Azoarcus sp. CIB: one gene and its partner. The protein of the gene in region 1 binds, or shares a complex with, the protein of each later gene. Links are inferred from orthologs where the notes say so. Each region holds a gene or a part of one and is shown on either strand. Other genes may lie near its edges. The genes, in order: secG and secY.

The links.
Region 2: secG (region 1) and secY share a complex: the UniProt entries of both Escherichia coli proteins name them as parts of the sec protein translocase complex. The link is inferred for Azoarcus sp. CIB from one-to-one orthologs.

The regions. Positions count from the first base shown.
Region 1 is NZ_CP011072.1:3,357,541-3,368,759, reverse strand. The notes cover bases 5,078-7,760. They hold secG (preprotein translocase subunit SecG), read left to right. Parts: upstream 5,078-6,080; coding sequence 6,081-6,440; downstream 6,441-7,760. Other genes in these bases: AzCIB_RS14860 (NADH-quinone oxidoreductase subunit C), read left to right, coding at 7,550-7,760; AzCIB_RS24255 (NuoB/complex I 20 kDa subunit family protein), read left to right, coding at 7,059-7,535; ndhC (NADH-quinone oxidoreductase subunit A), read left to right, coding at 6,681-7,055; tpiA (triose-phosphate isomerase), read left to right, coding at 5,301-6,059; pstB (phosphate ABC transporter ATP-binding protein PstB), read left to right, coding at 5,078-5,107. Also shown: glmM (phosphoglucosamine mutase), read left to right, coding at 1-1,110; AzCIB_RS14905 (PstS family phosphate ABC transporter substrate-binding protein), read left to right, coding at 1,270-2,262; phosphate ABC transporter permease subunit PstC, read left to right, coding at 2,330-3,289; phosphate ABC transporter permease PstA, read left to right, coding at 3,300-4,223; more of pstB, read left to right, coding at 4,241-5,077; more of AzCIB_RS14860, read left to right, coding at 7,761-8,155; AzCIB_RS14855 (NADH-quinone oxidoreductase subunit D), read left to right, coding at 8,148-9,401; NADH-quinone oxidoreductase subunit NuoE, read left to right, coding at 9,451-9,930; NADH-quinone oxidoreductase subunit NuoF, read left to right, coding at 9,927-11,219. UniProt on the Escherichia coli protein: Subunit of the protein translocation channel SecYEG. Overexpression of some hybrid proteins has been thought to jam the protein secretion apparatus resulting in cell death; while this may be true it also results in FtsH-mediated degradation of SecY.
Region 2 is NZ_CP011072.1:4,478,817-4,487,060, reverse strand. What follows is about bases 5,073-7,957. They hold secY (preprotein translocase subunit SecY), read left to right. Parts: upstream 5,073-5,794; coding sequence 5,795-7,120; downstream 7,121-7,957. Other genes in these bases: rpsK (30S ribosomal protein S11), read left to right, coding at 7,906-7,957; rpsM (30S ribosomal protein S13), read left to right, coding at 7,531-7,893; rpmJ (50S ribosomal protein L36), read left to right, coding at 7,364-7,477; infA (translation initiation factor IF-1), read left to right, coding at 7,124-7,342; rplO (50S ribosomal protein L15), read left to right, coding at 5,343-5,780. Outside these bases: rpsC (30S ribosomal protein S3), read left to right, coding at 1-716; rplP (50S ribosomal protein L16), read left to right, coding at 716-1,129; rpmC (50S ribosomal protein L29), read left to right, coding at 1,132-1,326; rpsQ (30S ribosomal protein S17), read left to right, coding at 1,323-1,592; rplN (50S ribosomal protein L14), read left to right, coding at 1,741-2,109; rplX (50S ribosomal protein L24), read left to right, coding at 2,122-2,439; rplE (50S ribosomal protein L5), read left to right, coding at 2,449-2,988; rpsN (30S ribosomal protein S14), read left to right, coding at 2,996-3,301; rpsH (30S ribosomal protein S8), read left to right, coding at 3,314-3,709; rplF (50S ribosomal protein L6), read left to right, coding at 3,719-4,252; rplR (50S ribosomal protein L18), read left to right, coding at 4,265-4,618; more of rpsE, read left to right, coding at 4,631-5,072; more of rpsK, read left to right, coding at 7,958-8,244. UniProt on the Escherichia coli protein: The central subunit of the protein translocation channel SecYEG. Consists of two halves formed by TMs 1-5 and 6-10.

The DNA of each region.
Region 1 (11,219 bases):
CCGACGCCCGCCGTGGCTTACCTCACGCGCGCCCTGCGTTTGCAGGCTGGCGTCGTGATCTCCGCTTCGCACAACCCCTATTACGATAACGGCATCAAGTTCTTTTCGGCCGACGGAAGTAAGCTGCCCGACGCAGTCGAGATGGAGATCGAGGCGCGCGTGGACCAGCCGATGGGCTGCGCGGAGTCGGCCAGGCTCGGCAAGGCGAGGCGCATCGACGATGCCGCAGGCCGTTACGTGGAATTCTGCAAGAGCACCTTCCCGAACGAACTGGATCTGCGAGAGCTCAGGATCGTCCTCGATTGTGCCAATGGAGCGGCGTACCACATCGCACCGAGCGTATTTCACGAACTCGGGGCCGAAGTGGTTTCGGTCGGCGTAGAGCCCAACGGGCTCAACATCAACGAGCGCTGCGGGGCTACTTCGCCGGAGCACCTGCGTGCGGCGGTACTGGCCAACAAGGCGGATCTCGGTATCGCGCTCGACGGCGACGGCGATCGCGTGATGATGGTGGACGCGCGTGGCGAACTCTACGATGGCGACAAGCTGCTCTACGTGATCGCATCTGCGCAACGGGCGCGGGGACGTCTCGATGGCGTCGTGGGCACCCTCATGAGCAATCTTGGTTTCGAGCATGCGGTCGGGAGGCTGGGCGTCCCCTTCGCCCGGGCGAGGGTCGGCGACCGCTACGTGCTCGAGATGCTTCAGGAGAAGGGCTGGAAGCTGGGCGGAGAGAACTCGGGCCACATCATCTGTCTCGACCGGCACACCACCGGAGATGGCATCATTTCCGCCCTGCAAGTTCTAGCCGCCCTACTGCAGACGGGAAAGAGCCTTGCCGAAGCGTGCGCGGATCTCGTCTTCTATCCCCAGAAGTTGATCAACGTGAAGCTTCCGGCCGGATTCGACTGGCAGGCACATCAGGGCATCGCCTCTGCCGCCAAGGACGCCGAGTCACGCTTGGGAAGCCGTGGTCGTGTGCTGCTTCGTCCGTCGGGTACCGAACCGCTGCTGCGGGTCATGGTGGAAGGGCAGGACTGCGCCGAGGTCGAAGGCCTTGCGCGTGAGATCGCAGATTGCATCGAAAAAGCAACGAACGGCCACTGTTAAGCCCCGTATATGAACTGTCACATTCTTGAAATGTGCTGCAACTAAAGTGTGCGCACTTCGGGATGCATCCGCGTGGCAGATGCGATTTGTCGGGCCTGTCGGCTCCGCGCGCTGCATCCGGTTCGGACAATGATAGAGTTCATTCACTGGAGATTCACTATGTCGGGTTTCAAGCAGACTGCTCTCGCAGCCGCCGTCCTCGTGCTGGGAGCGCAGGCCGCGCATGCTCAGTCCCTGGTCAAGATCGACGGTTCGAGCACGGTGTTCCCGGTCACCGAGGCAGTCGCAGAGGACTTCCAGTCCTCCAAGAAAGGTGAAGTGAAGGTGACGGTCGGCATCTCCGGAACCGGAGGCGGTTTCAAGAAGTTCTGCCGCGGCGAAATCGACATTGCTGACGCCTCGCGTCCCATTCTGAAGAAGGAAATGGAAGCCTGCTCGCAAGCCGGCATCAAGTACATCGAGCTGCCGGTCGCTTTCGATGCCCTGACCGTCGTCGCGAACCCCAAGAATGCCTTCATCAAGCAGTTGTCGGTCGAGCAGCTCAAGAAGATGTGGGAGCCGGGCGCGCAGGGCGCCGTCACCAGCTGGAAACAGATCGATCCGTCCTTCCCTGATGCGCCGCTCAAGCTGTTTGGTGCCGGGTCGGATTCGGGTACCTTCGATTACTTCACGGAAGCGGTCGTCGGCAAAGCGAAGGCCTCTCGCGGCGACTACACGGCCTCCGAGGACGACAACGTGCTGGTACAGGGTGTCTCCCGCGACATCAACGCCATCGGCTACTTCGGTTATGCCTATTACGCGGAAAACCAGGGCAAGCTCAAGGCTGTGTCGATCGTGAATAAGGAAGGCAAGCCAGTTCTGCCCGGTGCGGCGGCGGTGCTTGACGGTTCGTATAATCCGCTCTCGCGTCCGATCTTCATCTACGTTGCGGAAAAATCCCTTGAAAAGGCTGAAGTCCGCGACTTCGTGACCTACTATCTGAAAAATGCAAGCAAGCTCGCGACCGAAGTGAAATACGTTCCGCTCCCGGCCAAGGCATATGAGATCGCCTTGGACCACGTCAACAAGAAGAAGCTCGGCACCGTCTTCGGTGGCGAAGCTGAAGTCGGTGTAACGATCGATTCGCTGCTGGCTCGCGAAGCCAAGCTCTGATCGTATCTGAAGGTTGTGGTGCCCGGGCGTTCCGCCCGGGCACCCTTTTGTTGTTTGTAGGCGTCCAATGCAAGAAAACAATTCCGGCGGTGCCGCCGCACTCGTGCCCTACGGTCCGCTCTCCGTCAGCGACCGCCTGGCGAAGAAGACGCTGCGCAACTTCAAGGAGCGCGTAATCGAGCTCCTGCTTCTGGGGGCTGCGTTCGTCTCGGTCCTCACGACGGTCGGCATCATCTGGGTGCTGGTAAGCGAATCGGTCAATTTCTTCGGCACCGTATCGATCTGGGACTTTCTCACGGACACGATGTGGACGCCGCTGTTCGCCGAGCCGCGCTACGGGATCCTGCCGTTGTTGGCGGGTACGCTGACCACCTCTGCCGTAGCCTTGGTCGTGGCGATCCCGCTGGGAACCACGATCGCGATCTATCTTTCCGAATTCGCCCGCCCGGCGGTTCGTGAGTTGGTAAAGCCCTTTCTCGAACTCCTCGGCGGCATTCCCACCATCGTGTACGGGTACTTTGCCCTGATGGTAGTCATTCCGATACTTCAACTGCTCATGCCGGAGCTGTCGGGATTCAACATGCTCGGGGCCGGCATCGTCATGGGTATCGCTATCATTCCGTACGTGAGCTCCCTTGCCGAAGACGCCATGCGCGCGGTCCCGATGAGCATGCGCGAAGGTTCGTATGCCATGGGCGCAACCCGGCTGCAGACGGCGCTTCGTGTTGTCTTCCCGGCGGCCTTGTCGGGCATCCTGTCCGCGTACATCCTGGGCATTTCGCGTGCCGTGGGAGAAACCATGATCGTGGCGGTGGCGGCAGGCATGCAACCCAACTTTACGTTGAATCCGCTCGAGCCGGCACAGACGATCTCCGCCTACATCGTGCAGGTTGCACTGGGCGATCTGCCGCACGGTTCCATCGGCTACCAGTCGATCTTCGCGGCCGGTCTGAGCCTGATGCTCATGACGCTTGCCCTGAATCTTGTCGGACACGTCGTGCGGCGTCGATACCGCGAAGCTTATTAAGAAGAATGGCATGAAAGCAGAAGACATTCCCCTGATCAGAAAGATCATCCGGCGCAACAAGCGCCGCGAACTGCTGTTCGCGGTTGCCGGCTTCGTTGCGCTGCTTATCGGTGTGCTGACCTTCGTTGCGCTGTTTGCGCAGATGGCCTGGGCCGGTTGGGAGCGCATTTCTCCCGAATTCTTCACCAACTTCCCGTCGCGCCGTGCCGGGCAGGCGGGAATCTTGTCGGCCTGGGTCGGGTCGCTGCTCGTAATGCTTGTAACGGCAGTCTCGGCCGTCCCGCTGGGTGTCGCCGCGGGTATCTACCTCGAAGAGTACGCGCCGAAGAACCTGCTCACCGACATCATCGAGATCAATGTGACCAACCTCGCAGGTGTGCCGTCGATCGTGTATGGCCTGCTAGCGCTCGGCGTGTTCGTGTACACCTTCGGATTCGGGCAGAGCATCCTTTCTGCGGGCCTCACGCTCGGGCTCCTCATTCTCCCCGTGGTCATCGTATCGACGCGCGAATCGATCCGTTCGATTCCCTTACACATCCGCGAGGCGGCCTACGGATTGGGTGCCACGCGTTGGCAGGTGACCCGCGACCACATCGTGCCCTATTCACTGCCGGGTATCATGACCGGAGTCATCATCGGCATGTCTCGGGCGATAGGTGAGACGGCGCCCATCATCACCATCGGAGCGCTGACCTTCATCGCGTTCCTCCCGGAGTCGCCTGTCGGTCCGGAGTTCCCCTGGGTGAACTTCGAGTGGCTGACGTCGGGTTTTACCGTGATGCCAATCCAGATGTTCAACTGGACTTCGCGTCCGGAAGAGGCTTTCCAGCAAAACGCTGCGGCAGCCGGTTTTATCCTCGTCCTGATGACTTTGGCAATGAATGCCGTATCTATCTGGATTCGTTACCATGTGCGCAAGGACATCAAATGGTAAGCGTTGCTACGATGCGAATGAGCGAACAAGCCGCCGCGGACACTTCGGTGCAGGCAGGTGTTGCCTCGGGTGAGGCGCGGAACCCTAACCCCTCCGAGGCAACTGCACGGACCGGTAACGGAGTGCCCGTGAAGGCTTCCGTGGAGAATTTCAGTTTCTATTACGGCGATTACAAGGCGCTCAAGTCGATCTCCATGCCCGTGCATGAGAAACGCGTGACTGCCCTGATCGGTCCGTCCGGATGTGGCAAGTCAACTCTCTTGCGGAGTTTCAACCGCATGCACGACCTCTATCCGGGCAATCGCTACGAAGGGACGATCCGGCTGCATCCGGACAACACCAATCTGCTGGATCCGGCCGTGGATCCCATCGAAGTGCGCATGCGCATCGGCATGGTCTTCCAGAAACCCAACCCGTTCCCGAAATCGATCTACGAGAACGTTGCCTACGGTCTGCGCATCCGGGGTGAGCGCAATCGTTCGGCGATCGACGACCGCGTCCGCGAGGCGCTGCGCGGGGCAGCCTTGTGGTCGGAGGTCGAGCATCGGCTGCACGATCCGGCCACAGCACTATCGGGTGGCCAGCAGCAGCGACTGTGCATTGCGCGTTGCCTCGCTACGCAGCCCGAAGTGCTACTCTTCGACGAGCCAACTTCGGCGCTCGATCCGATCGCGACGGCCAGTATCGAAGAGCTGATCCACGAACTGCGAGACAAGGTCACGATCCTTATCGTCACTCACAACATGCAGCAGGCTGCCCGCGTGTCCGACTACACGGCATACATGTATCTCGGCGAGTTGATGGAGTTCGGCGAAACCAACCAGATCTTCGTCAATCCGAAGCGCAAGGAAACCGAAGACTACATCACCGGCCGTTTCGGCTAGGTGTGCGGGCAGGACCTCGTCCTGCACTCGCCGAATCTGGCGAACGACCTTCCTGAGGCATTGAAATGGCCGGGCGCATGCCGCGTAAAGAGGAGGCCTTACAGTGGCCTCCGTTGGTCAGTGTCGCCCCAGCCTTCCTTTACCTCGACAAGGCCTGAAGTTACAATCGAAAAATTTCGCTGGGGCGCGGTGCATGAAACGAAAGCTAGTCGTCGGAAACTGGAAGATGAACGGCGACCGTGCGCGCAACAGTGCTCTTCTGGACCAGCTTCTGGGTGCCATGCCGGCGGGCGTCGACTGCGCAGTCTGCGCGCCGTTTCCATATCTTCCTCAGGTCGGGGAAATCCTTGCGGGCAGCGACGTCGCGCTCGGGGCACAGGATGTGAGCGAATTCTCCGATGGCGCCTACACGGGCGATGTAAGCGTGACGATGCTCGCCGACTGGGGCGTCCGCTTTGTTATTGTCGGCCATTCCGAGCGAAGGGCGCTGCATGGCGAGTCCGATGTGGTGGTTGCCCGCAAGGCTGCGGTAGCGCTGGAAGGTGGGATCGTACCTATTGTCTGCATCGGCGAGACTCTGACCGAGCGTCAGTCCGGGGTCACGGAGCAGGTGCTCGAGCGGCAACTGGATGCGCTTGCAGCTAGTCTGTCGCCCGAAGCGCTGCAGCGTATCGTGCTGGCTTACGAGCCGGTCTGGGCGATCGGCACCGGCCGCGCTGCGACCGTCGCGCAGGTTCAGGCTGTGCTGGGATTCGTCAGGCGTTGGCTGGCGTGCCATCTTTCCGCGCCCGAGCGGATTCGCATCCTTTATGGCGGCAGTGTGAAGCCCGAGATGGCGAGCGGGCTGTTCGGCTTGCCGGATGCAGATGGCGGCTTGATCGGTGGGGCTTCGCTCGATGCGCAGTCCTTTCTTGAAATCTGTCGAGCGGCAACGGCCGCGCAGGGCAGTTGAGATTCAAAACAAGGTCATATTATGAGTAATTACTTATTTTCTATTGTCCTGACCATTCATGTGCTGGTCGGGCTTGGCATCATTGCGCTGGTTCTGATGCAGCATGGCAAGGGGGCCGATGCGGGCGCTGCATTCGGTAGCGGGGCGTCGGGCAGCGTGTTCGGTTCCTCCGGTTCGGCGAATTTTCTTAGTCGCACTACGGGAATACTCGCAGCGGTATTCTTTCTCACGAGTCTTGGGCTCAGCTACCTTGGCAACGGCAAGGCAGTTAAGCCTTCCAGTGTCATGCAGGATGCTGCCGTGACCGCTCCGGCGTCCGCCGGGGAGGCTGTCCCCGCGGGTGCGGCGGACGACTCGAAGGCGCAATCGATCCCGAAATAAGTTCCCCTTGGGGCTTTGCGGGATACGGGAAAGGCCGTATAATTTTGTGCTGTAACGAACGTGCCGACGTGGTGAAATTGGTAGACACGCCATCTTGAGGGGGTGGTGGCGAAAGCCGTGTGAGTTCGAGTCTCACCGTCGGCACCAGAACACTGAATCGCCCGCGAAAGCGGGCGTTTTCATGCAATGGGTTAATAAAAAAAACTAAAACAATCTGTATTTAAGACGGGGTGTCACGCAATGCTGGAAAACTACTTTCCTGTTCTGATGTTCATCCTCGTGGGGCTTGGTTTTGGCCTTGTTCCCGTCATCTTGGGGCGACTCGTTGCGCCCTATCGTCCCGGCAGCGAGAAGCTGTCCCCGTATGAGTGTGGCTTCGAGGCATTCGAAGATGCGCGCATGAAGTTCGATGTGCGCTATTACCTCATCGCGATCCTTTTCATTCTTTTCGATCTCGAAATCGCCTTTCTTTTTCCGTGGGCGACGGTGTTCCAGGAATTCATTGCGGCCGGTCAAGTCGCGTGGTTCGTATTCGGCTCGGTTATGGTCTTCATTGCCGTGCTGGTCATCGGTTATGTCGTTGAGTGGAAAAACGGTGCGCTCGACTGGGAGTGATGCATGAGTATTGAGGGCGTCTTTCGCGAAGGGTTTGTAACCACTTCGCTCGATGCGGTAATCAACTGGACTCGCACGGGGTCTCTCTGGCCGATGACCTTCGGTCTTGCTTGCTGTGCGGTCGAGATGATTCATGCGGGTTGTTCTCGCTACGACCTTGACCGCTTTGGTGTCGTGTTTCGGCCCAGTCCGCGGCAGTCGGATCTGATGATTGTGGCTGGGACTCTCTGCAACAAGATGGCGCCAGCGCTACGCAAGGTGTACGAGCAGATGGCCGAGCCTCGCTGGGTCATCTCGATGGGGTCGTGCGCCAATGGTGGTGGCTACTACCACTATTCCTACTCGGTCGTGCGCGGTTGTGACCGCATTGTGCCGGTCGATGTGTACGTCCCCGGTTGTCCACCTACGGCTGAAGCGCTGCTCTACGGCATCATTCAGCTCCAAAACAAGATCAAGCGCACGAATACCATCGCGCGCTGACGGATGGTTCATCTATGAGTCCCAAGCTTGAGCGTCTGAGCCAGGCCCTGCAAGAGGTCCTGGGTGACAAGTTACGGTCGATCGTGGTCGATCGTGGTGAGGTGACCATCGACGTTGCGCCGGAAGATTATCTCGGCGTGGCTCAGACTCTGCGTGATTACGCGGATCTGTGCTTCGAAGAGTTGCTCGATGTGTCCGGCCTCGATTATTCGACTTACGGGAATGGTGCCTGGGGTGGAAAGCGCTTTGCGGTTGCCGTCCATCTCCTTTCGGTTGCGAAAAACTGGCGTCTGCGCGTGAAAGTCTTCGCGGCTGACGACGATTTTCCGGTGCTCGAATCCGTCGTGGGTATCTGGCCGAGCGCCAACTGGTATGAGCGCGAGACCTTCGATCTGTACGGAATCATGTTCTCGGGGCACCCCGATCTGCGGCGGATTCTGACCGACTACGGTTTTGTCGGTCATCCATTCCGCAAGGATTTTCCGGTCACCGGGTACGTCGAGATGCGCTACGACGCGGACCAGGGTCGGGTTGTCTATCAGCCGGTTACGATCGAGCCGCGCGAAAATACTCCGCGCATTGTGCGCGATGAGAATTACGGGGATGTCGGCCATGGCTGAGATTCGCAATTACACGATCAACTTTGGTCCTCAGCATCCGTCTGCGCACGGCGTGCTGCGTCTGGTTCTCGAACTGGACGGCGAGGTCGTCGAGCGCGCCGATCCCCATATCGGGTTGCTCCACCGGGGGACGGAAAAGCTTGCCGAAACGCGCACGTGGATCCAGTCAGTGCCTTACATGGACCGTCTCGACTACGTGTCCATGATGTGCAACGAGCATGCGTACTGCATGGCGATCGAGCGTCTGCTCGGGATCGAGGTGCCGATTCGCGCGCAGTACATTCGCGTGATGTTCGACGAGGTTACGCGGATCCTGAACCACCTTCTGGGCATCGGTACGCACGCACTCGACATCGGCGCCATGACGATGGTGCTGTACACATTCCGCGAGCGTGAAGACCTCATGGACGTATACGAAGCGGTGTCCGGTGCGCGGATGCATGCGGCGTATTACCGCCCGGGTGGCGTCTATCGTGATCTGCCTGACCGCATGCCCCAGTATGAGGTCAGCAAGTTCAAGAACGCCAACACGGTTCGCCAGTTGAACGAGAGCCGTCAGGGCTCGATGCTGGACTTCCTCGAAGACTTTACCAACCGCTTCACCGGCTACTGCGACGATTACGAGACGCTGCTGACGGATAACCGGATCTGGAAGCAGCGGACCGTCGGCATTGGTGTGGTGACGCCCGAGCAGGCGAAGGCTTGGGGTTTCACCGGTGTGATGTTGCGCGGTTCTGGCGTGCCTTGGGATTTGCGCAAGAAGCAGCCTTACGAGGTCTACGACCAGGTCGAATTCGATGTGCCGGTCGGAAAGACCGGCGACTGCTATGACCGCTACCTCGTCCGGATGGAGGAGATGCGGCAGTCCAATCGCATCATCAAGCAGTGCATCGACTGGTTGCGCAAGAACCCCGGCCCCGTGATTGCCGATAACCACAAAGTTGCACCGCCGCCGCGTGAGCGCATGAAGGCGAACATGGAAGAGCTTATCCATCACTTCAAGCTCTTCACCGAAGGTATGCACGTTCCGGCGGGTGAGGTTTATGCCGCGGTCGAGCATCCTAAGGGCGAGTTCGGCGTGTATGCAGTATCCGACGGCGCAAATAAGCCCTACCGTCTGAAGATGCGCGCGCCTGGCTTTGCGCACCTTGCTGCGATGGACGAAATGGCGCGTGGGCACATGATTGCCGACGTCGTCGCGATCATTGGCACCATGGATGTCGTGTTCGGCGAAATCGACCGCTGAACGCTTGGTCTTGAAACGTCGGCAGGCAACCCGGGAAGACGAGTACGAAATGCTGAGTCAAGAATCGCTACAACAGATCGATCGCGAGATCGCGAAATATCCACCCGAGCAGAAGCAGTCGGCCGCGATGTCGGCGCTGCGCATCGCGCAGGTCGAAAAGGGCTGGCTGCCGAAGGAAGTCATCGAGTTCGTTGCCAGCTATCTCGGCATGCCCGCTATTGCGGCCTATGAGGTGGCGAGCTTCTACAACATGTATGACCTCGAGCCGGTGGGGCGTCACAAGATCACCGTGTGCACGAATCTCCCCTGTGCGCTATCCGGTGGTGTCCATGCGGCCGACTATCTTAAGGAAAAGCTCGGCATCGACTTCAACGAAACGACCCCCGACGGGAAGTTCACGCTGAAGGAAGGTGAGTGCATGGGTGCTTGCGGCGATGCCCCCGTGCTGCTGGTCAATAATCATCACATGTGCAGCTGGATGACGAAGGAAAAGATCGATCAGATCCTCGCGGAGCTGGAAGACAAATGAGCGCAAGCGGACTGATTCTCGCCGGCGTCGACGGCGATCGTACCTGGGGGCTGCAGGACTATGTTGCACGCGGTGGTTATTCCGCGCTGCGCAAGATCATCAGCGAAAAAATCCCGCCTGAGACGATCATCGCGGAACTGAAGGCCTCCTCCCTGCGTGGTCGTGGTGGCGCAGGTTTCCCGACCGGGTTGAAGTGGAGCTTCATGCCCCGTTCCTTCCCTGGGGCAAAGTATCTGGCGTGCAACTCGGACGAAGGCGAGCCGGGTACCTTCAAGGATCGTGACATCCTGCGCTACAACCCGCACACGGTCATCGAAGGGATGACCATCGCTGCGTATGCGATGGGTTGCGAGCGTGGCTACAACTACATTCACGGCGAGATCTTCGAGGTCTACGAGCGCTTCGAAGCAGCGCTTGCCGAGGCACGTGCGGCGGGCCTGCTCGGGCAGAACATTCTCGGTTCCGATTTCTCATTCGAGCTGTTCGCCCATCACGGCTACGGCGCGTATATCTGCGGTGAGGAAACCGCACTGCTCGAGTCGATCGAAGGCAAGAAGGGCCAGCCGCGCTTCAAGCCGCCTTTCCCTGCCAGCTACGGCCTGTACGGAAAGCCGACGACGATCAACAACACGGAAACTTTCGCGTCCGTTCCGTTCATCATCAACATGGGCGGAGAAGCCTTCCTCAACCTGGGCAAACCGAACAACGGCGGCACGAAGCTGTTCTCGGTATCCGGTCATGTGAGCCGTCCCGGCAATTACGAAATTGCCATGGGTACGCCGTTCGCCGAGCTGCTCGAGATGGCGGGTGGGATGCGCGGCGGGCGCAAGCTCAAGGCGGTGATCCCCGGCGGTTCGTCGGCGCCTGTCCTTCCGGGCAACGTGATGATGGACTGCACGATGGACTATGACTCGATCTCGAAAGCGGGGTCGATGCTCGGTTCTGGCGCCGTCATCGTGATGGATGAAACGACGTGCATGGTCAAGGCGCTCGAGCGTCTGTCGTACTTCTACTTCGAGGAGTCCTGCGGCCAGTGCACCCCGTGCCGGGAAGGTACGGGCTGGCTTTACCGCGTCGTCCATCGCATCGAAAACGGACTCGGGCGGAAGGACGACCTCGACCTTCTCAATTCGGTAACCGGCAACATCATGGGCCGCACGATCTGCGCCCTCGGTGATGCCGCGTCGATGCCGGTGCAGAGCTTCATCAAGCACTTCGGTTCCGAATTCGAGTACCACATTGAAAACAAGAAATGTCTAGTGCCGCCTGAAGTCCAGTATGAAGGCAGC
Region 2 (8,244 bases), 1.1 Mb from region 1 along the record:
GCCGCGACTACTCCAAGATGCTGCACGAGGACATCAAGGTTCGCGACTTCTTGAAGAAGAAGCTTGCGCACGCATCGGTCGGTCGCATCATCATCGAGCGTCCGGCCAAGAACGCGCGCATAACGCTATTCAGTGCGCGCCCCGGTGTAGTGATCGGCAAGAAGGGCGAAGACATCGAGCTGCTGAAGCGCGAGCTCCAGAAGATCATGGGTGTGCCGGTGCACGTCAATATCGAGGAAGTGCGCAAGCCGGAAGTCGATGCCAAGCTGATCGCCGATTCGATCGCCCAGCAGCTCGAGAAGCGCATCATGTTCCGCCGCGCCATGAAGCGCGCGATGCAGAACGCGATGCGTCTTGGTGCACAAGGCATCAAGATCATGAGCGCCGGTCGCCTCAACGGCGCCGAGATCGCGCGCACGGAGTGGTACCGCGAAGGTCGCGTGCCGCTGCATACCCTGCGTGCCGACATTGACTACGGGGTCGCGGAAGCAAGCACGACTTACGGCATCATCGGCATCAAGGTTTGGGTCTATAAGGGCGAGATGCTCGGTCGTAATGAGCGTCCGGCAGTCGTCGAAAACGAGAACGAGGCTCGTCGGGGCCGACGCGGCGCGCCGCGCGGTGCCGAGGGTGAAGGTCGCCCCGGTCGCCGTCCCGCACGCCGTGGCGGTGCTGAAGGGCAGGCCAAGCAGCCGCAAGAAAGCAGGGGTGAATGATGCTTCAGCCGACGAGAAGGAAATATCGAAAGGAGCAGAAGGGCCGTAACACCGGAGTGGCAACGCGCGGTGCGAAAGTTAGCTTCGGCGAATTCGGCCTCAAGGCAATTGGGCGCGGTCGCCTGACGGCCCGCCAGATTGAGTCTGCCCGTCGTGCGATGACTCGGCATATCAAGCGCGGCGGCCGGATCTGGATCCGGATCTTCCCGGACAAGCCGATCTCGAAGAAGCCTGCAGAAGTCCGTATGGGTAACGGCAAGGGTAACCCCGAGTACTGGGTTGCCGAGATTCAGCCGGGCAAGGTCCTGTACGAGATGGATGGTGTCGATGAGGCGCTGGCGCGTGAAGCGTTCCGCCTCGCAGCCGCGAAGCTGCCGCTCGAGACCGTGTTTGTTCACCGTCAACTGGGGTAATCATGAAAGCGAGTGAACTCCGCGCGAAAAGCGCCGGTGAATTGAATCAGGAATTGCTCGAGTTGCTGAAGGCGCAGTTCTCGCTGCGTATGCAGCTTGCGACGCAGCAGCTCGGCAACACAAGCCAACTCGGAAAGGTTCGCCACGACATCGCGCGTGTGCGTACCGTTCTGCGTGAAAAGGCAGGGCAGAAATGAGCGAACAAATCGAAAAGGTGCGTCGCGCCCTCGTCGGCCGTGTAGTCAGCGACAAGATGCAGAACACGGTTACCGTGTTGGTTGAGCGTCGCGTCAAGCACGAACTGTACGGAAAAGTGATTACGCGTTCGGCGAAGTATCATGCGCACGTCGAGGGCGGCATCGCTGCCGCCGGCGATTTGGTTGAGATCGAGGAGTGCCGTCCGATTTCCAAGACCAAGTCCTGGCGCGTCGCGAAGGTACTCGAGAAGGTAAGCGTAATCTAAGCAGAGTACGGGCTACTGCTGTGGACAGCTTGGCAGGTGACTGCCAAGCTGTTATAATTTTCTTTCTTTGCTTTTCGCTCTTCGGGGCTCCCTACCCGTACGGGTTCCAAGACTGACCGCTGTAGCGGGGCAAGTTGGAGATAAATTCATGATTCAAATGCAGTCCATTCTGGATGTCGCCGACAATACTGGCGCGCGTTCGGTGATGTGCATCAAGGTCCTTGGTGGTTCGAAGCGTCGCTATGCTGGCATCGGCGACATCATCAAGGTGACCGTGAAGGATGCAGCACCGAGGGGTCGCGTCAAGAAGGGCGATATCTACAGTGCCGTGGTGGTGCGTACCGCGAAGGGCGTGCGTCGTCCGGACGGTTCGTTGGTAAGGTTCGATGGCAATGCGGCCGTCCTGCTGAATAATAAGCTCGAGCCGATCGGCACGCGTATCTTCGGGCCGGTGACGCGCGAGCTGCGTACCGAGCGGTTCATGAAGATCGTCTCGCTGGCGCCTGAAGTGCTCTAAGGAGTTATCGAGATGAACAAGATCCGCAAGGGTGATGAGGTTGTTGTCCTGACGGGCAAGGACCGTGGTCGTCGCGGTGTCGTGCTGCGTCGTGTCGACGAGGATCATCTGGTGGTTGAGGGTGTGAATCGTGCGAAGAAGCATGTGCGTCCGAATCCGCTCAAGGGGGAAGTGGGTGGCATCGTTGAGAAGGAGATGCCGCTGCACGTTTCGAACGTTGCGCTGTTCAACTCCGCCACTCAGAAGGGTGATCGCGTGGGTATTCGTGTGCTTGAGGATGGTCGCAAGGTGCGCTTCTTCAAGTCGAATGGCGAACTGGTGAACGCGTAAGGAGTGGTGATGGCGCGCTTGCAGCAGTACTACAAGGAAACGATTGCTCTCGATCTGCTGAAGCAGTTCGGGTACAAGTCCGTGATGGAAGTGCCTCGTGTTACGAAGATCACGCTGAACATGGGTGTCGGCGAGGCGGTTGGTGACAAGAAGATTCTCGATCATGCTGTTGGCGACATGCAGAAGATCGCGGGTCAGAAGCCGGTGGTGACCAAGGCGCGCAAGTCGATCGCGGGTTTCAAGATTCGTGACGGTTATCCGATCGGCTGCATGGTGACCTTGCGTGGCGAGAAGATGTTCGAATTCCTCGATCGTCTGGTGACGATCGCCATGCCGCGCATTCGCGATTTTCGCGGTATCGCCGGCAAGGGCTTCGACGGTCGCGGCAACTACAACCTGGGCGTCAAAGAGCAGATCATTTTTCCCGAGATCGAGTACGACAAGATCGATGCTCTGCGGGGTATGAATATCAGCATCACGACGACGGCCAAGACCGATCAGGAAGCTCGCGCTCTGCTCGCGGCGTTCAAGTTCCCGTTCAAGAATTGAGGGTGTTATGGCAAAACTGGCTCTGATCAATCGAGAAGAGAAGCGTCGCAAGCTGGTGGCGAAATTCGCCGCGAAGCGTGCCGCGCTGATCGCTCAGATCAACGATTTCAAGTTGCCTGAAGAAGAGCGCATGGCTGCTCGTCTGAAGCTGCAGCAGCTTCCCCGCAACGCAAGCCCCGTTCGCGAGCGCAATCGCTGCGCCCTGACGGGTCGTCCGCGCGGCGTGTTCCGCAAATTCGGGCTGTGCCGCAACAAGCTGCGCGATCTCGCGTTCCGCGGCGAAGTTCCGGGTATGACCAAGGCGAGCTGGTAAGGAGATTATCGAATGAGTATGTCCGATCCGATCGCCGATATGCTGACCCGCATCCGCAATGGTCAGCAGGCTCAAAAGCAGAGCGTGTCAATGCCCAGCTCGAAGCTGAAGGTTGCGATTGCCAAGGTCCTGCAGGATGAAGGTTACATCGACGGCTATGCAGTGCGTGATGCCGAGGGCAAGGCCCAGCTCGACGTGGAGTTGAAGTACTACGCCGGTCGTCCTGTCATCGAGCGCATCGAGCGTGTCAGCCGTCCCGGTCTGCGTGTCTACAAGGGCAGTGACGATCTGCCGCGTGTCATGAACGGTCTTGGTGTTGCGATCGTGTCGACGCCGCGTGGCGTCATGACCGACCGTGCGGCACGTGCCGGGCGCGTGGGCGGCGAAGTCATCTGTTACGTCGCTTAAGGGGGTCTCATGTCTCGTGTAGCTAAGAATCCGGTGGCAATCCCCCAGGGCGTCGATGTGAACGTCGCGGCTGGCGAGGTTTCCGTCAAGGGGCCGCTGGGTACCGCCAAGCAGTACATCGGCAACGCTGTCTCGGTGCAGCGCGAAGGCGATGCGCTCGTGTTCGCCGCCGTTGCCGGTGCTGCGAATGGCCGTGCGATGTCGGGTACCGTGCGCGCGCTGGTGAATAACATGGTCACCGGCGTGACGAAGGGTTTCGAGCGCAAGCTGAACCTCGTGGGCGTCGGTTATCGTGCGCAGGCGCAGGGCGACAAGCTGAATCTGACGCTCGGTTTTTCGCATCCTGTCGTGCACCAGATGCCGGCCGGTGTGAAGGTGGAAACCCCGACGCAGACGGAAATCGTCATCAAGGGCATCGACAAGCAGCAAGTCGGGCAGGTCGCTGCCGAAGTGCGTGCATACCGCGCTCCTGAGCCTTACAAGGGCAAGGGCGTCCGCTACGCGGACGAGGTGGTCGTGCTCAAGGAAACCAAGAAGAAGTAAGGGCGGTTCGATATGAACAAGAAAGTGGTTCGTCTGCGTCGTGCTCGTAAAACCCGAGCCAAAATCGCGGAACTGAAGGCGGTTCGTCTGACTGTGTTCCGTTCCAATTCCCATATCTACGCCCAGATCATCGATGGTTCCGGTGCGCGTGTGCTCGCGGCTGCCTCAACGGTCGAGGCGGACGTGCGTTCGCAACTGTCGCACGGCGGCAATAAGGCTGCTGCCGTGATCGTCGGCAAGCTGATCGCCGAGCGTGCGAAGGCCGCGGGTATCGAGTCCGTCGCGTTCGATCGCGCCGGCTTCCAGTATCACGGTCGCGTCCAGGCGCTGGCCGAGGCCGCCCGCGAAGGCGGTCTCAAGTTCTAAGCGAGGAATCGTATGGCTAAGCAACAAAGCAAGCGTCCGCAGGCTTCCGAGGAGCGTGACGACGGCCTGCGCGAGAAGATGGTCGCCATCAACCGCGTGACCAAGGTCGTGAAGGGCGGTCGTATCCTCGGTTTTGCGGCGCTGACGGTGGTTGGCGATGGCGATGGCGGCATCGGCATGGGTAAAGGCAAGTCCCGCGAAGTGCCCGTCGCCGTGCAGAAGGCTATGGACGAGGCGCGCCGCAAGATGGTCAAGGTCTCGCTGAAGAGCGGTACGCTGCAGCATTCGGTGGTCGGCAAGCATGGCGCTGCGTCGGTCCTGATGCAGCCGGCACCCAGCGGTACCGGAATCATTGCCGGCGGCCCGATGCGCGCGGTTTTCGAAGTCATGGGTGTGACCGACGTGACCTGCAAGTGCCTCGGTTCGTCGAATCCGTACAACGTCGTGCGTGCAACGCTGAACGGTCTCCTGGCGGTCAACACGCCGGCGGAGATCGCCGCGAAGCGTGGCAAGAGCGTCGAAGAAATTCTGGGGTAAGCCATGGCCGAGAAAACGATCAAGGTTACGCTGGTCAAGAGCGTGATCGGTACCAAGCAGTCGCACCGTGCTACGGTGCGCGGGCTCGGCTTGCGTCGCCTGAACCATACCGTCGAACTTCAGGACACGCCTGAAGTTCGCGGCATGGTGAATAAGGTGTCCTACCTGCTGAAGTGTGAGGGTTGAGATGCGTCTGAATACGATTAAACCCGCAGCCGGTTCGAAGTCAGCCGCCAGGCGCGTCGGACGCGGCATCGGCAGTGGCCTGGGTAAAACCTGCGGCCGCGGTCACAAGGGGCAAAAGTCACGTGCCGGCGGATTCCACAAGGTCGGTTTCGAAGGCGGTCAGATGCCGCTTCAGCGCCGTCTGCCGAAGCGTGGCTTCGTCTCGCTGACCGGATCGCGCAACGCCGAAGTTCGTCTCTCGGAACTGGATAAGCTGCCGGTTGATGAGGTCGATCTACTCGTGCTGAAGCAGGCCGGCGTGATAGCTGCTGATGCGCTTTCGGCGAAGGTGGTTCTGTCCGGCAGCATCGGCCGTAAGGTCACGTTGCGCGGCGTCGGTGCTACGAAGGGCGCGCTCGCGGCCATTCAGGCGGCCGGCGGTTCGGTCGTCACCGAGTAAGCGGGAATCCAGCTGTGGCCAATCCCGCTGCCACCTTGGGAACGCCCGGTCGTTTTGGCGATCTGAAGCGCCGACTGTTGTTCCTGGTCGGTGCTCTGATCGTCTATCGGATCGGTGCGCACATCCCTGTGCCCGGAATCGATCCCAGTCGGCTGGCGGAGTTGTTCCAGTCGCAGTCGGGGGGAATTCTCGGCGTCTTCAACCTGTTCTCGGGTGGTGCGCTGTCGCGCTTCACTATCTTTGCGCTCGGGATCATGCCGTACATCTCGGCATCGATCATCATGCAGTTGATGACTGTGGCGGTACCGTCGCTAGAAGCCCTGAAGAAGGAGGGTGAGGCCGGTCGGCGCAAGATCACGCAGTACACGCGTGCCGGCACGCTGATTCTGGCGTTGGCTCAGTCCCTCGGCATCGCAATTGCGCTCGAAGGGCAGGCCGGGCTGGTGCTGGATCCGGGGCTCACCTTCCGTTTCGTGACGGTGGCGACGCTCGTGACGGGCACGATGTTCCTGATGTGGCTCGGTGAGCAGATCACCGAACGCGGGTTGGGCAACGGTATCTCTCTCATCATCTTCGCCGGCATTGCGGCGGGGCTGCCGAGCTCGATCGCCGGTCTGTTCGAGCTCGTGCGCACGGGTGCGATGCATCCCTTCACGGCGCTGCTGATCTGCGTGCTGGTGGCGCTCGTCACGGCGTTCGTGGTGTTCGTCGAGCGCGGCCAGCGCAAGATCTTGGTGAACTACGCAAAGCGCCAGGTCGGTAACAAGATCTACGGCGGCCAGAGTTCGCATCTGCCGCTGAAGCTGAACATGGCCGGCGTAATTCCACCGATTTTCGCGTCGAGCATCATCCTTTTTCCCGCGACGCTGGGTCAGTGGTTCGGTTCGTCGGAGAGCATGATCTGGCTGCGGGATCTTTCGGCGAAGCTCGCGCCCGGGCAGCCGGTCTACGTGATGCTCTACGCAGTGGCGATCGTGTTCTTCTGTTTCTTCTACACCGCGCTCGTGTTCAATGCACGGGAGACCGCGGATAACCTGAAGAAGAGCGGGGCGTTCGTGCCAGGTATTCGGCCGGGCGACCAGACGGCGCGCTACATCGACAAGATCTTGACGCGACTGACGTTGGTGGGGGCGGTGTATATCACGCTGGTATGCCTGCTGCCCGAGTTTCTGATCCTGAAGTGGAATGTTCCGTTCTACTTCGGCGGGACGTCGCTACTGATCATCGTGGTGGTGACGATGGACTTCATGGCGCAGGTTCAGGCTTACGTTATGTCTCATCAGTACGAGAGTCTGCTGAAGAAGGCGAACTTCAAGGGGGCGGGCCTTCCGATCCGGTAAGTTATGGCGAAGGAAGACGTTATCGAGATGCAGGGGGAGGTTGCCGAGAACCTCCCTAACGCAACGTTTCGCGTCCGGCTCGAAAACGGACACATGGTCCTCGGGTATATATCCGGGAAGATGCGTATGCACTACATCCGCATTCTTCCTGGTGACAAGGTCACCGTGCAGTTGACGCCCTATGACCTGACCAAGGCCCGGATCGTCTTCCGGACCAAGTAATCAAGAAACAGGAGCAAGGAAATGAGAGTTCAGGCATCGGTTAAGCGGCTCTGCCGCAATTGCAAGATCGTTCGCCGCAAGGGTGTTGTCCGCGTCATCTGCGCGGATCCGCGGCATAAACAGCGTCAGGGTTGATCTTCGGGCGCTCAGGGATTAACATTTAATGTTTAGCTTTTTGGGGTAATCGAATGGCCCGTATTGCTGGGGTAAACATTCCCAATCACAAGCATGCCGAGATTGCGCTGACCGCCATCTATGGAATTGGCCGTTCGCGTGCTCAGAATATCTGTGATTCCGCCAACGTCGCGCGTTCCGTCAAGGTGAAGGATCTCACCGAGTCGGATATGGAGCGCCTGCGTGACGAGGTCGGCAAGTTTATCGTCGAGGGCGATCTTCGCCGTGAAGTGACGATGAATATCAAGCGCCTGATGGATTTGGGCTGCTATCGTGGTGTCCGTCACCGTCGCGGCCTTCCGCTGCGCGGTCAGAGGACCCGGACTAACGCCCGCACCCGCAAGGGACCGCGCAAGGCGATCGCCGGAAAGAAGTGATAAGGACTGATAATGGCTAAAACTGCTGCGAAAGTTCGCAAGAAGGTCAAAAAGAACGTTGCCGAGGGTATCGCGCACGTTCATGCGAGCTTCAATAACACGATCATTACGATTACCGATCGTCAGGGCAATGCCCTGTCGTGGGCAACGTCGGGCGGTGCGGGCTTCAAGGGTTCGCGCAAGAGCACGCCGTTTGCCGCCCAGGTTGCCGCTGAAGCCGCAGGCAAGGCCGCGCAGGAATGCGGCGTCAAGAACCTGGAAGTGCGCATCAAGGGGCCCGGTCCGGGCCGCGAATCCGCTGTTCGCGCCCTGAACGCGCTGGGTATGAAGATCTCCAGCATTACCGACATC